3 regions of the Bradyrhizobium sp. 44 genome follow, and region 2 is predicted to be linked to each of the others. Evidence: predicted binding sites of a transcription regulator. Region 2 holds the regulator's gene; each other region holds the start of a gene.

Region 1 (4,539 bases), 180 kb from region 2:
GGCGACGGGTCCATCACATAGCGCGCATTGACCTTCACCGGATAGGCGTAAGCCGTCGCGATATGGCCGAAGCGGGCGATGTCCTCATAGAGCTTGACATGCATCAGGCCGTATTCGGCGAGCGCATGCATGCGCCGCGTCTCGGTCTCCCGCGGCTCGAGGAAACGCAGCGGCTCCGGGATCGGCACCTGATAGACCAGCACCTGATTTGCGTGCAGCGCCGTCTCCGGGATGCGGTGACGGGTCTGGATCACGGTCGCATCTTCAGTCGCGGTCGTCGTGGCGACGCCGGCGGTCTTGGCGAAGAATTTGCGGATCGAGATCGCGTTGGTGGTGTCGTCGGAGCCCTGGTCGATCACCTTCAGCACGTCCTCGGGCCCGAGGATCGCCGCGGTGACCTGGACGCCGCCGGTGCCCCAGCCGTAGGGCATCGGCATTTCACGGCTGGCGAACGGCACCTGATAGCCGGGGATCGCGATCGCCTTGAGGATTGCGCGGCGGATCATCCGTTTGGTCTGTTCGTCGAGATAGGCGAAATTGTAGGCGGGCGCGTTCATTCCGCGGCCTCCTTCATGGCGTCGGGCGCATTGGCTTCAGTGAATTCCTTGCGCAGCTTGCGCAACAGGCCGAGCTCGGACTGGAAGTCGACATAATGCGGCAGCTTCAGATGCTCGACGAAGCCGGTCGCCTGGACGTTGTCCGAATGCGACATCACGAATTCTTCGTCTTGCGCAGGGGCGAGTGCCTCTTCGCCAAGCTCGCGCGCACGCAACGCGCGGTCGACCAGCGCCATCGACATGGTCTTGCGTTCGCTCTGGCCGAAGGCGAGGCCATAACCGCGGGTGAAGCACGGCGCTTCGGTCGCGGAGCCCTTGAACTGGTTGACCATCTGACACTCGGTGAGCTCGATCGAGCCGAGCGGAACGGCGAAGCCGGCGTCTTCCGCCGAAAATTCGACATCGACCTCGCCGAAGCGAATCTCGCCGGCGAAGGGATGGTTGCGGCCGTAGCCGCGCTGGGTGGAATAGCCCATCGCCAGCAAGAACCCTTCGTCGCCACGCGCGAGATTTTGCAGGCGCAGGTCACGATCCGCCGGAAAGTTCAGCGGCTCGCGGGTGAGGTCGCCGACGCTGGCGCCCTCTTCCGCCTGCGGCGAGGATTCGATCAGCCCGTCGCGGCCGAGGATATCCGTCACCCGCGGGGTGGGCACTGTCGATGCTTCGGCCGTCGCCGGCGCTTCCGGCACGAAGCCTTCGGCGAGCGAGGGATCGAGCAGACGGTGGGTATAGTCGAAGGTCGGCCCGAGAATCTGGCCGCCGGGAATGTCCTTGAAGGTCGAGGACACCCGCCGCTGCACCCGCATCGCGCCGGTCTCGACCGGCTCGCTGGCGCCGAAGCGCGGCAGCGTGGCGCGGAAGGCACGGACCAGGAAGATCGCCTCGATCAGATCGCCGCGCGCCTGCTTGATGGCGAGCGCCGCGAGCTCGCGGTCATAGAGCGAGCCTTCGCTCATGACGCGGTCCACGGCGAGACCAAGCTGCTCCGAGATCTGGTCGAGCGTGATTTCCGGCACGCTTTGATCGCCGCGTCGCGCACTGGCGAGCAGGCGATGGGCGTTCTCGATGGCGCGTTCGCCGCCTTTGACTGCGACATACATGCTTAGCTTCCCTTATTCACGACGCGCGTGGTGCGCGGGATCGCAACCACGGCATCGTCGGCGACCAGCACCACATCGATGCCGCGCGGAAACAGCGTTTCGTTGACGCGCAGACGCTCGAACAGGTCGAACGGCTTGATCGACGCCTGGAGCGTGGCGACGCCGTCGATGCCGGGACCGCGCAGCTCGAAGCTGCGTCCGGTGTCAAGGCTATCGACCTGGAAGATCAATGTGGTCGAGCGATCCGGATATTCGCTAGTGCCGAGCGCGAAGCGCTCGAGCGAAGACAGCACTCCGCCGTCGCCGATCAGCGCGAAGCTGGCGATCGAGGGATCCTGCACCACCGGTGCGCCGGTGTGGAACTTCAGCCATTTTGTCACGTCGGTGCTTTCCGACATGCGCGCATCGAGCCAGAGCGGCGTGTCGTGGTCGAACAGCGTCAGCGCGATCGCGGCCGTGCCGCGCATCATCGTTTGAGGCGCTCCTGATGTCGGCACGATGCGCTGGACCGATCCCGGCCGCGCCATCGCGTCCATGACCGAGCGAAAGGTCGATTGCGCCGACAGCACCTTGTCGGCGAACCCCGGCGGCAGTTCCGCAATCGTGGTCATGATCTCACCCCTCACCGCGCACCATGGTGTAGAAATCAACCTTCGTCGCGGCGGTCTCGGCCGCCACCTGTTTGCGCTTGGCCATCAGCTGCTCACGCAACGGCGCGATAATGTCCCGCTCCACCGCGCCGCCGAAATCGCTGGACTGCACCAGCGCATCGCACAGCGCGATCAGCCGCGCCTTCTCGCCGTCGCGACCGAGCGTGTAACCGAAGCCGACCTCGCCGCTCGCAAGCCGCACCGCGGCGCGCGACACGGTGGCTTCGCCGAGGTTGAACGGCGCGCCGTCGCCGCCGACCCGGCCGCGCAGCATGACGAGGCCGTTTTCCGGCGCGCGCAGATCCTGATGCGCCGGCAAAGCGAGAGCGCGGAGGCGAGCGGCGATCTCGCCCGCCTCCGCGTGCGCCAGCACGGCCATTGCGGCCTTGCGCTGGGCTTGCTGATTGTTGTGCTGGGTCACCACATCCACCGACTTTTCTGCAGAACTTGCCGAATCCAAGTTGTCTATGATACTAGACAACTTGATAGCGGAGCGCCATGACTGTTTGGTGACAAGGGCGTGATTTCTGGAGTAGCTTCCCGGCCACATGAGCATGCAGGACACAGCTTCCTCCGGCGTCGCATTGTGGCGCCTCGTTGCCGACGGCATCGAGCGCGGCATCGCCGACGGCCGCTTTGCGGCCGGCGACAAGCTGCCGGGCGAGGTGGAGATCGCCGAAACCTATCGCGTCAACCGCCACACCGTGCGGCGCGCGCTGGCCGCGCTTGCGGAGCGCGGCATCGTGCGGGCCGAACGCGGCAGCGGAACCTACGTCGAGGCGCAGAAGCTCGCCTATCCGCTGCGCTCGCGGACCCGTTTCTCCGAGATCGTCGGCGCGGACGGCCGCGAACCGCATGGCCGGTTGATCGAGGCGTCCGATGATGTCGCGACCCGCGAACTCGCGCGGGAACTCGGCCTCAAGACCGGTGCACCGCTGGTGCGGATCGAGGCGATGCGCCTCGCCGACCGCACGCCGATCTGCGTCTCCACGACGTGGCTGTCGGCGCAGCTGTTTCCGGGTGCGGGCGACGTCTTTGCCGCGACCCGCTCGATGACGAAATTGCTCGAGCATTACGGCGTCCGCGACTATCGCCGCGGCGCGACCCGGATCACCGCCGGCATCGTTGACGCAACCGACGCCGCACGGCTCGATCTGGCGCTGGGACGGCCGATCCTGGTGGTCGACGCCACCGATCACGATCTCGACGGCAAGCCGCTGGTCACCAAGCATTCGCGCTTTGCGGCGGAGCGGGTGGAATTTCTGGTGGAGTCGTAGGGTGGGCAAAGGCGCACTTGCGCCGTGCCCACCATCCATCCAGTGCTGCGATTGAACTGGTGGGCACGCTGCGCTTTACCCACCCTACGAAATCGGTGATCAGGCCACCGCCCTTCGCCCAATAATCGCGAAGCGCAGTTTTCCCGAGACGAAATCGATCGCGGCGACCGCGACCAGGATCATCAGGATCAGGAACGACACCTTCTGCCATTCCAGCACGCGGATCTGCTCGGCGAGCTGGAGGCCGATACCGCCGGCACCGACGATGCCGATGATGGTAGCCGAACGCGTGTTCGACTCGATGAAATAGAGCACCTGGCCGGCGATCACGGGCAGGACCTGCGGCAGCAGACCGAAGCGGATCTCGTGCAGCGCACTGCCGCCGGAGGCGCGGATGCCCTCGACCTGCTTCTGGTCCGCGCCCTCGATCGCCTCCGAGAACAGCTTTCCAAAGGCGCCGAAATCGGACACGGCAATGGCGAGCACGCCGGCAAACGGGCCGAGCCCGACCACGTTGATCCACACCAGCGCCCAGATCAGCGTGTCGATGCCGCGGATCGAATCCAGGAAACGTCGAATCGGGAAGCGCAAAATGCTCGACGGCACCACGTTACGCGCGGCAAGAAGACTGATCGGCAGCGCGAACACCGCAGCCAGCGTCGTGCCGAGCAGCGCGATCGACAGCGTCTCGCCCAGCGCCTTCAGATAGATCGGCAGCGACGAGCCGGGATCCGGCGGAATCATCATCAGGCTGATCCAGCCGAGCTGGCTGAGGCCGGCGACGAAGCGCGAGGGCGAGAAGTCGAGATCGACGAGACCATAAATCAGGATCGCGAGCGCCGCGACGATCATCGTCGGGATGGCGAGCCGCGCCGAGGCCGGCCGGTCGAACACATCGGGGTAGCGCGCGCGAAGCGCGGCGGTGTCGATCTCCTGCGGCCCCGTCACGTTCGCG
Region 2 (4,539 bases):
CGCCCTCGCCCTGGATCGGCTCGATCAGGATTCCGGCGGTCTGCGGACCGATCGCCTTTTTCACCGCGTCGAGATCGCCATGCGCAACTTGGTCGAAGCCCTCCATCGGGGGGCCGAAACCTTCGAGATATTTTGCCGAACCCGTCGCGGCAAGTGTCGCCAGCGTGCGGCCATGGAAGGCGCCTTCGAAGGTGATCATGCGATAGCGGTCGGGATGGCCCTTCGCGGCGTGATAACGGCGCACGACCTTGATCACGCATTCCAGCGCTTCGGCGCCGGAATTGCAGAAGAACACGAACTCCGCGAAACTTTCATTGCACAGGCGCGCGGCGAGCTTTTCGCCGTCCGGGCTCTGGAACAGGTTCGACATGTGCCAGAGCTTCGTGGCCTGCTCCTGCAACGCCGCGACCAGCGCCGGATGGGCATGGCCGAGCGCATTCACCGCAACGCCGGAGGTGAAGTCCAGATAGCGCTCGCCATTGGTCGCGATCAGCCAGCAGCCTTCGCCACGCTCGAAACCGAGGTCGGACCTGGCGAAAACGGGGAGCAAATGCGGCGCTGCGCTGTTAGTCATGACGGTCACTTGAATGTTGCGGACGGTGTGAGCGTGCATTGCGCAACGCACCATCGACCGGCCCGGAAAACGAAACGTGCCGCCTCTTGAGGGCGGCACGCGCGACTATCTTAGGCCTGGTGAAACGGGTGTCAATGCCGCCCGGAAAGCCTCGCGAAACGCTGAATCCGTAGTCTTGCGGTGCCGATTTTGCGGGATTTAGTCACGGAACATGTGGAAGCGAGTCGGCGGACTCTTGCGCGGGAGTCACGCCATATTGTAGCGTTTGGATTGTCAGATACGACATCTCGTGCAGTGGTTCTGATCTTTAAGTCCTTATGTACCGGCGTAAACGTTCGGGCGTTCAAGACGCGCCCGGCGAGCCTTAAGGGATTCTGGCGGCACGGGTTTTTGAAGGCTTAGGCATTCGCTGCGAGGCCCCAGGATGGCTGGCGCGCAGCGAGGGAAAGGGTGCAATGACGGTTTTGACCTGGTCCGATGATCGCGTCGAGCAGCTGAAAAAGCTCTGGGAGGCCGGACTTTCGGCCAGCCAGATCGCGGCGGAGCTCGGCAATGTGACCCGCAATGCCGTGATCGGCAAAGTGCACAGGCTCGGCCTCTCGGGCCGCGCCAAGAGCCCTTCGTCGGCAGCGCCCCGGCCGCGCAAGGCGCGCCCCGCGCAGCACATGATGCGGGTGAGCCGCCCGATCTCGCGCGGCAACACCGCGCTGGCGCAGGCCTTCGAGGTCGAGGCTGAGCCGGATCCGGTCACCTACGACAACGTGGTGCCGATGAGCCAGCGGCTGTCGCTGCTGGAATTGAACGAGGCGACCTGCCACTGGCCGGTCGGCGATCCCTCAAGCCCGGACTTCTTCTTCTGCGGTGGACGGGCGCTGTCCGGCCTGCCCTATTGCGCCCAGCACTCGCGCGTCGCGTACCAGCCGGCGTCGGATCGGCGGCGTGCACCGGTGAAGCCGGGGCCGCGGTAATTACGGCAAGTCGTCGCGCGAAGACGGCTCAACGATTTCAGTCTCGTCCCGGCCTAGTGCGCAATTGCGCGCGGGGGGCCGGGACCCATACTCCGAGCGCGCAGTTGCCGTGCGAAAGGGGTCGCTCCGAGTCTTCGCCAAACCACGTTCGGTGGTTATGGGTCCCGGATCAGCGCTCGCTTGTCCGGGACGACGTCGAAGAATTCGGGACAGCTTGCCAACAAACAAGGCTGCAACCCTATACCTGCTCCGCCTTGGCAAACCGATCATCCAGCGCGTAACCGGCGCCGCGGACGGTGCGGATCGGGTCCTGCTCGCGGCCGAGATTGAGCAGCTTGCGCAGGCGGCCGATATGCACGTCGACGGTACGCTCGTCGATATAGATGTCGCGGCCCCAGACGCTGTCGAGCAGTTGCTCGCGCGAGAACACCCGTCCCGGATGCTCCAGGAAGAACTCCAGCAGGCGATATTCGGTCGGACCGAGATCGATCGGCCGGCCCGAGCGCGCCACGCGGCGCTTGTCGCGGTCGAGCTCGATGTCGCCAAAAGCAAGGACGGTGGCGAGCCGCTCCGGGCTTGCGCGCCGCAGCAGGCCTTTCACGCGCGCCAGCAGCTCCGGCACCGAGAATGGCTTGACGATGTAATCGTCGGCGCCGGTCGCAAGACCCCGCACCCGCTCGCTCTCCTCGCCGCGCGCGGTGAGCATGATGATCGGGAGCTGCTTGGTCTCGGGACGGGTGCGAAGCCGCCGGCACAACTCGATGCCTGACAGGCCCGGCAGCATCCAGTCGAGCACGATCAGATCGGGGATGTGCTCCTTGAGGCGGGTGTCGGCGTCGTCGCCGCGCATCACCGTCTCGACGTCATAGCCGTCGCCTTCGAGGTTGTAGCGGAGAAGCTCGGTCAGGGCTTCCTCGTCCTCAACCACCATAATGCGTGCGCCCATCGGGTCGTCGCTCCCTTAAGTCTTCAGGTGTTCGGTACCGTGTTGGCGAAGGTCGTCATGTCGCCCTTCGGCCGCTTGTCGGTGATCGCCTGGCCCTCAATCATGTAGAACACGGTCTCGGCGATGTTGGTGGCGTGGTCGCCGATCCGCTCGATATTCTTGGCGCAGAACATCAGGTGAATACAGAACGAGATGTTGCGCGGATCCTCCATCATGTAGGTGAGGAGCTCGCGGAACAGCGAGGTGCAGATGGCGTCGACTTCCTCGTCACCCTTCCACACCGCCATCGCCGCCGGCAAATCATGCGCGGCATAAGCGTCCAGCACCGACTTGACTTGCTGCTGCACGAGGTCGGTCATGTGCTCGAGGCCGCGGAACAGCTTGAGCGGATGGAAGTCCGTCTCCAGCGCCGCAACGCGCTTGCCCATGTTCTTGGCGAGGTCGCCGATGCGCTCGAGATCGGTCGCGACGCGCATGGCGCCGACGATCTCGCGCAGATCGACCGCCATTGGCTGGCGCCGGGCGATGGTGAGCACCGCGCGTTCCTCGATGCGCTTCTGCAGCGCGTCGAGTTCAGTGTCGATGGCGACGACGCGCTGGCCGAGCGGGACGTCGCGGCGGATCAATGCGTCGACGGACTCGACGATCATGCGCTCGGCGATGCCGCCCATCTCTGCGACCAGGCGTGTGAGTTCCTGGAGGTCGGTGTCGAAGGCCTTTGCGGTATGTTCAGAACCCATGTCGCGTCTCCTAGCCGAACCGGCCGGTGATGTAATCCTGCGTGCGCCGGTCGGACGGCGACGTGAAGATCTTGCTGGTGTCGTCGAACTCGATCAACTCGCCGAGATACATGAAGGCGGTCTTGTCGGAGACGCGCGCCGCCTGCTGCATGTTGTGGGTGACGATCGCGATCGTGTAATCCTCGGACAGCTCCTGGATCAGCTCCTCGACCTTGGCGGTCGAGATCGGGTCGAGCGCCGAACAGGGTTCGTCGAACAGGATCACCTCGGGCCGCACCGCGACGGTGCGGGCGATGCAGAGACGCTGCTGCTGGCCGCCGGAGAGCGACAGGCCGGAGGCGTTGAGCTTGTCCTTGACCTCGTTCCACAGCGCGCCGCCGCGCAGCGCCTTCTCGACGCGGCCGTCCATCTCGGACTTCGAGATCTTCTCATAGAGACGGATGCCGAACGCGATGTTCTCGTAGATCGTCATCGGGAACGGCGTGGGCTTCTGGAATACCATGCCGACGCGGGCGCGCAGCAGATTGAGGTCCAGCTTGCCGTCGAGGATGTTGGTCTGGTCGAGCATGAGCTGACCGGTGGCGCGCTGACCGGGATAGAGGTCGTACATCCGGTTGAAGATGCGCAGCAGGGTCGACTTGCCGCAGCCTGACGGACCGATGAACGCCGTGACACGGTTGGCGCCGAGCGTCAGGTTGATGTTCTTCAGCGCATGGTGCTCGCCGTAATAGAAGTTCAGGTTGCGCACGGTCACCTTGGGGGGCGCCTCCGGCAGCACTGCCGCGTGCGGCAGTCCACCTGACGCGCTCATCGATACGGAAAGATCACTCATTTTGCGGTCCTCTCGGCGCCAAGGATGCGCGCGAAAATATTAAGGGCAAGAACGGTCAGGGTGATGAGCAGCGCGCCGCTCCAGGCCAGCTGCTTCCAATAGGCATAGGGGCTCTGCACGAAGTTGTTGATGGTCACCGGCAGGTTCGCCATCGTTTTGTTTAGGCCGAGGCTGAAGAACTGGTTCGACAGCGCGGTGAACAGCAGCGGCGCGGTTTCACCGGCGACGCGGGCGGTCGCGAGCAGCACGCCCGTGATGAGACCCGAACGGGCAGCGCGATAAGCGATCCGCTTGATCACCAGCGAACGCGGCAGGCCGAGCGCCGAGGCCGCCTCGCGCAACGCGTTCGGCACCAGCAGCAGCATGTCCTCGGTCGTGCGCAGCACCACCGGGATCACGATGACCGCGAGCGCGAGCGAGCCTGCGATCGCGGAGAAGCCGCGCATCGGCACCACCACCGCGCCGTAGATGAACAGGCC
Region 3 (4,539 bases), on a different contig from region 2:
ACCGGCGCGGCTTCGAACGTGAGCTCGCTCGCGCCGTCGCCTACATGAAGCGCTACCGCGCCAGCGGCGCGCTGATCGTCCTCGACGTCGATCGGCTGAAGCCGATCAACGATTCCTTCGGCCATGCGGCCGGCGACGAGGTGCTGAAGGCGATTGCCGCCACGCTGACGCGGCAGATCCGCGCCTCGGACTTGGTGGGCCGCCTCGGCGGCGACGAGTTCGCGCTGCTGCTCTGGAATCTCAGCGAGACCGACGCCAAGGCGAAGGCCGCGGCTTTCGAGCAGGCCGTCGACGAATTGTCCTTTGTCTTTCGCGGCCAGCACGTGAGCGCGGGCGCTTCCGCCGGCGTCGCCCTGCTTGGAGTGCAGTCCGACTCCACGCGGGCCCTGGAGGAGGCCGATGCCGCCATGTATGTGCGCAAGGCGCACCGGCGGCACGAGCCGCGCATCAGGCTCGTCAGCAGCTAGTTAAAGTGTGCCGAGGTCTTTCGGTACGTTGCCGAAGCTGCGGAGCAGTTTGGCGTCGCCGAATTCGCCGGTCATGGGATCGCCGCTGCGGCTGAACGCGACCGCGCCGGTGTGGCCGGCGCCGTGCGACATGATCTCGGCGCGCCGTAGCGCGGCCGCCGCGCTCTGGCATTCCTCGGCCGCACCTGCGACCGGCGAGCCGTCCTCGTCGGTCAGGAAAGGTAATGCAACGTAATAGGTGACATCGGACATGGTCGGCTCCGATAGCTGACACTCAGGCGGCGCTGCTCTTGCTGCGCGAGGTCTCCGGAATGCAGCCTGCGGAAACCGCCGCCTGCAATTCCTCCAGCTCGGCCTCCAGATATTCATTGGCCATGATCAGCGCCTTGATGGTGCTGCGCAGATTGCCGTCGCACATCGCGATCGCCTGATCACAGGCTTGTTCATAATGGCCGTTGTCGAGAAGGGCGGCTGCCGACATCTGCGTTTTCCTTGGACGGTTTTCCGGGGGCGTTGGTGTCCAAATGTTCTTATTTTGTTCCTTTTGAGTCAAGCGGATTCACATGCGGCGGGTCGCCGTGAGCTGTCCTCCTGTGGATCAGGCGATGATATCGGGCGTGATCTGGTCTTCGATGAACGCGATACGGTCACGCAACAACAGCTTGCGTTTCTTCAACCGCTGTAACCGCAACAGGTCGGGGGCGGGCGATTGATGCAGTGCATCGATCGCCGCATCAAGATCTCGGTGTTCCTGGTGCAACCGGGCGAGCTCGGATTCGAGTTCGCGCGCATCTTCATTGGTCATGTCTGCGGTGGCCGAAAAACCGATAGGCGTGAGATTAAGGCTGTGGATGCCCTGTGGAAACTATCGTCCTTGCGCGCCGTGATCGCAAGCGATCTCGGGCTGTCCCGCGTCGATCTCCCGCGAGATATTTCTGCGGTCGCTCCGACGTTGCGCAAGCGCATTGATATCACGGATTTTTCCCGCGTGGTTCCCTTACTCACGCTTCGTTACATATGAATTTTCAAAAATGACAGTGCGACGACGGATACCCATCGACAGAACGAATCGGTGATGTACACTTCGTCGTCCGGTCGAATCCAAGGTTCACCCCTACCGAGGAGGTTTCGAATGACAATTCAGGCACATCTGGTTGAATTGGAACGGAAGCACAAAACTCTCGAAAACGAATTGCACGAAGCTCTCGTGCACCTTTCAACAGACGACCTGCAAATTGTTGAGTTGAAGCGCCGGAAGTTGATGGTCAAGGACCAGATCGAGCGTCTCAGGCACGGCGACACGCTCCACTAGTAACCCCGTAACAGCGTAGAGTTGATCGCACCCTTTCAGGCAGGGATGGGAGCCTTTGCGCTCATCCCTGCTGCAAGGCGCGCAGCGTGCAAGGATTTGCGCGGCTCTAGCTTCTTGTCTGGACGCGCTTCTTTACGCGCAACCGGAATCCCCTTCGCTTTAAACCACTAGAAGTTTGCGAGCTCGGCAACGTGATCCGCGATCGCGAGCGATGACGTCAATCCGGGCGACTCGATGCCGAACAGATTGATCAGGCCTTCGACGCCGTGATCGCGCGGGCCCTGCATCAAGAAATCCTGCGTGGCCACCGCCGGCGGCACGATCTTCGGGCGGATGCCCGAATAGCTCGGCATGAGCGCGCCGTCAGGCAACGTCGGCCAGTATCTGCGGATCGCCGGGTAGAAGCGCTCGGCGCGTGCCGGGTCGACCTCATAGTCGATCGTCTCGATCCACTCGACGTCGGGGCCGAAACGTGCCTGCCCTGCCATGTCCAGCGTCAGATGCACCCCTAGCCCGCCGGGCTCGGGTACCGGATAGATCAGGCGCGAGAACGGTGTCCTGGCATTGCAGCTGAAGTAGTTTCCCTTGGCGAGGTAGGCCGTCGGGATCCGTTCCAGCGGCATGCCCTCGATGTTGCGCGCCACGGTGGTCGCCGAGAGCCCGGCGGCGTTGACGAGGAGGCTGCATTGCAGCGTCATCGGCGCTTCGCCGCCCGCCTCGATCTCGATCACGCCGGCGGTCGCCTTGGCACGGATCAGCGGGGTGTGGAACGCGAAGGCCGCGCCCGCGTCCTCGGCTTCGCCGCGCAGCGAGAGCATGTAGGCGTGGCTGTCGATGATGCCGGTCGACGGCGACAGCAGCGCGGCGTCGCAGGCGAGCGCCGGCTCCAGCGCACGTGCCGCATCGCCGGTGAGCAACTGCATGTCGAGCACGCCGTTGGCCTCGGCATGCGCCTTGATCGATTGCAGCTTCTCGGTCTCTTTCGGATTGGTCGCGACGATCAGCTTGCCGCAATTCCTGTGCGGGATGCCGCGCTCGGAACAGTAACGATAGAGCGCGTGCTTGCCGTCGACGCACATGCGCGCCATCCAGCTTCCGGCGCGGTAGTAGATGCCGGCATGGATCACCTCGCTGTTGCGCGAGGAGGTGATGGTGCCGATGGCCTCGGCTTGCTCGAGCACGATCACCTCGCGCCCGGCTTGCGCCAGCTTTCGAGCCACCGCGAGCCCGATCACGCCGGCTCCGATGACGACGCAGTCCACCCTATCCATGGTTGTGCAGGACGTCCGCTCGAAGCGACGAAGGCCTCACGCCTGGGAACGGCGGCGCGGGGGCGTTTTCCGTTAAGGAAGCATTTATCATGTCAGGGCAATTGCCGTATTTGATGCCACATTTTTCCGTTGCTCGTACAGGCGTTTACCCGATCCAAACCCGCCAGACCAGACAATCCGACGTTGAAATCGCGGGTGGCTGATGGCTGAGAAGAACTGGCACGCGGGCAGCGCGCTTCCGATTGCGATGCAGGCCGTCGTGTGCCTGGCCGCAGCGGTCGCGCCTGCGCGCGCCTTTGCCCTCTCCGACAGCTTCAGCCCTCCGAGCTACCTCGGCCACCTCGATCCCAACGTGATCTGGGAAGCCCTGATCGCGGGAATTGTGATCTGTTCGTTCTTCGCCGCGATCGCGCTATGGATCCATTCCTCACTGCGCCGGACTAGGCGTTTGCAGCTGCGGCGCAATGCCTTTGTCTCCTCCGCCATGAACAACCTCAACCAGGGCGTGGTGATGACGGATGCGCAGCGGCGCATCATCTTCTGCAACGACCGCTATCTCGATATCTACGGCTTGATGCGGTCGGACATCTGGGCCGGAATGACCGGCCACGACATCCTTGAGCTGCGGCGCCAGCGTGGTGTGCTCGGCGGCGCTTCCGACGACGAGTTCTATGAGAAGGCGGCAAGCCCGAACGGCCTGATAACCGAACTGCCGGACGGGCGGGCCATCCTGGTGAAGTATTTCGTGCTGCCCAACGGCGGCTCGGTGGCGACCCATCTGGACGTCAGCGAGCAGCGCAGGCTGTCCCGGCAGCTCGCCTCCACCAAGCAGTTCCTGGAAACATTGCTGGACCACGTACCGGCCTGCGTGGCGGCGAAGAACATCGAGGATGGTCGCTACATTTTCGCCAATAGCGCCTATGAGCGCTTCTGGGGTTTCTCACGCGATCATGCCGTCGGCAAGAACGCCCGCGAGCTGTTTGCGCCCATCTCGGCGGACAGCATCGAGGCGACCGACCGGGCGGCACTCGATTCGCCGGACGGCCAGTTTCGCAACGAATTCGAGGTCGACCGCGCCGGTGAGCGGCGCATGGTTGCCTCGATCCGGATCGTGGTCCGCAACGAGAGCAACAAGCCCGAATTCCTGATGCTCGTGTTCGAGGACATCACCGATCGCCGCTCGCTGTCGAAGGAGCTGGAGAGCACGAAGAAGTTCCTGGAGCTCGTGGTCGACAACATCCCGGTGGCCCTGATCGTCGAGCAGGTCAAGGACGGCCGCTACCTGCTCGCCAACCGCAGCGCGGAGACGATCCTCAACCGCAGGCGCGAGGAAGCCACTGGCCTGACCGCGTCCGACATCTTCAATCCCAAGGAAGCCAAGCTGATCATCGCGCGCGACGAAGCCGCGATCAAGAAGCGTGGGATGATCACCGAAGAGCACCCGATCTCCACCAAGGACGGGCTGCGGCTGTTCCTCACCCGCCGCGCC

What was found. The regulator PhoB, encoded in region 2, activates phosphate uptake and scavenging genes when phosphate is short. The targets are predictions, from matches to a motif close to TGTCATNNANCTGTCAT.
Region 1: the regulator PhoB is predicted to act here: its motif matches at 2,806-2,822, upstream of phnF (phosphonate metabolism transcriptional regulator PhnF).
Region 3: the regulator PhoB is predicted to act here: its motif matches at 1,499-1,515, upstream of IVB41_RS13090 (YdcH family protein).

What each region holds. Positions count from the first base shown of each region.
Region 1 is NZ_JADPIY010000008.1:584,706-589,244, reverse strand. It holds gene IVB41_RS04745 (alpha-D-ribose 1-methylphosphonate 5-phosphate C-P-lyase PhnJ) at 1-557, opposite strand, end outside; gene IVB41_RS04740 (carbon-phosphorus lyase complex subunit PhnI) at 554-1,657, opposite strand; gene phnH (phosphonate C-P lyase system protein PhnH) at 1,660-2,268, opposite strand; gene phnG (phosphonate C-P lyase system protein PhnG) at 2,273-2,737, opposite strand; gene phnF (phosphonate metabolism transcriptional regulator PhnF) at 2,856-3,584, shown strand; gene phnE (phosphonate ABC transporter, permease protein PhnE) at 3,684-4,532, opposite strand; gene phnE (phosphonate ABC transporter, permease protein PhnE) at 4,529-4,539, opposite strand, start outside.
Region 2 is NZ_JADPIY010000008.1:409,182-413,720, reverse strand. It holds gene IVB41_RS03900 (aspartate aminotransferase family protein) at 1-574, opposite strand, end outside; gene IVB41_RS03895 (GcrA family cell cycle regulator) at 1,030-1,542, shown strand; gene phoB (phosphate regulon transcriptional regulator PhoB) at 1,781-2,488, opposite strand; gene phoU (phosphate signaling complex protein PhoU) at 2,512-3,228, opposite strand; gene pstB (phosphate ABC transporter ATP-binding protein PstB) at 3,239-4,060, opposite strand; gene pstA (phosphate ABC transporter permease PstA) at 4,057-4,539, opposite strand, start outside.
Region 3 is NZ_JADPIY010000014.1:462,963-467,501, reverse strand. It holds gene IVB41_RS13110 (GGDEF domain-containing protein) at 1-467, shown strand, start outside; gene IVB41_RS13105 (hypothetical protein) at 468-719, opposite strand; gene IVB41_RS13100 (hypothetical protein) at 742-948, opposite strand; gene IVB41_RS13095 (YdcH family protein) at 1,066-1,272, opposite strand; gene IVB41_RS13090 (YdcH family protein) at 1,600-1,779, shown strand; gene IVB41_RS13085 (NAD(P)/FAD-dependent oxidoreductase) at 1,947-3,050, opposite strand; gene IVB41_RS13080 (EAL domain-containing protein) at 3,253-4,539, shown strand, end outside.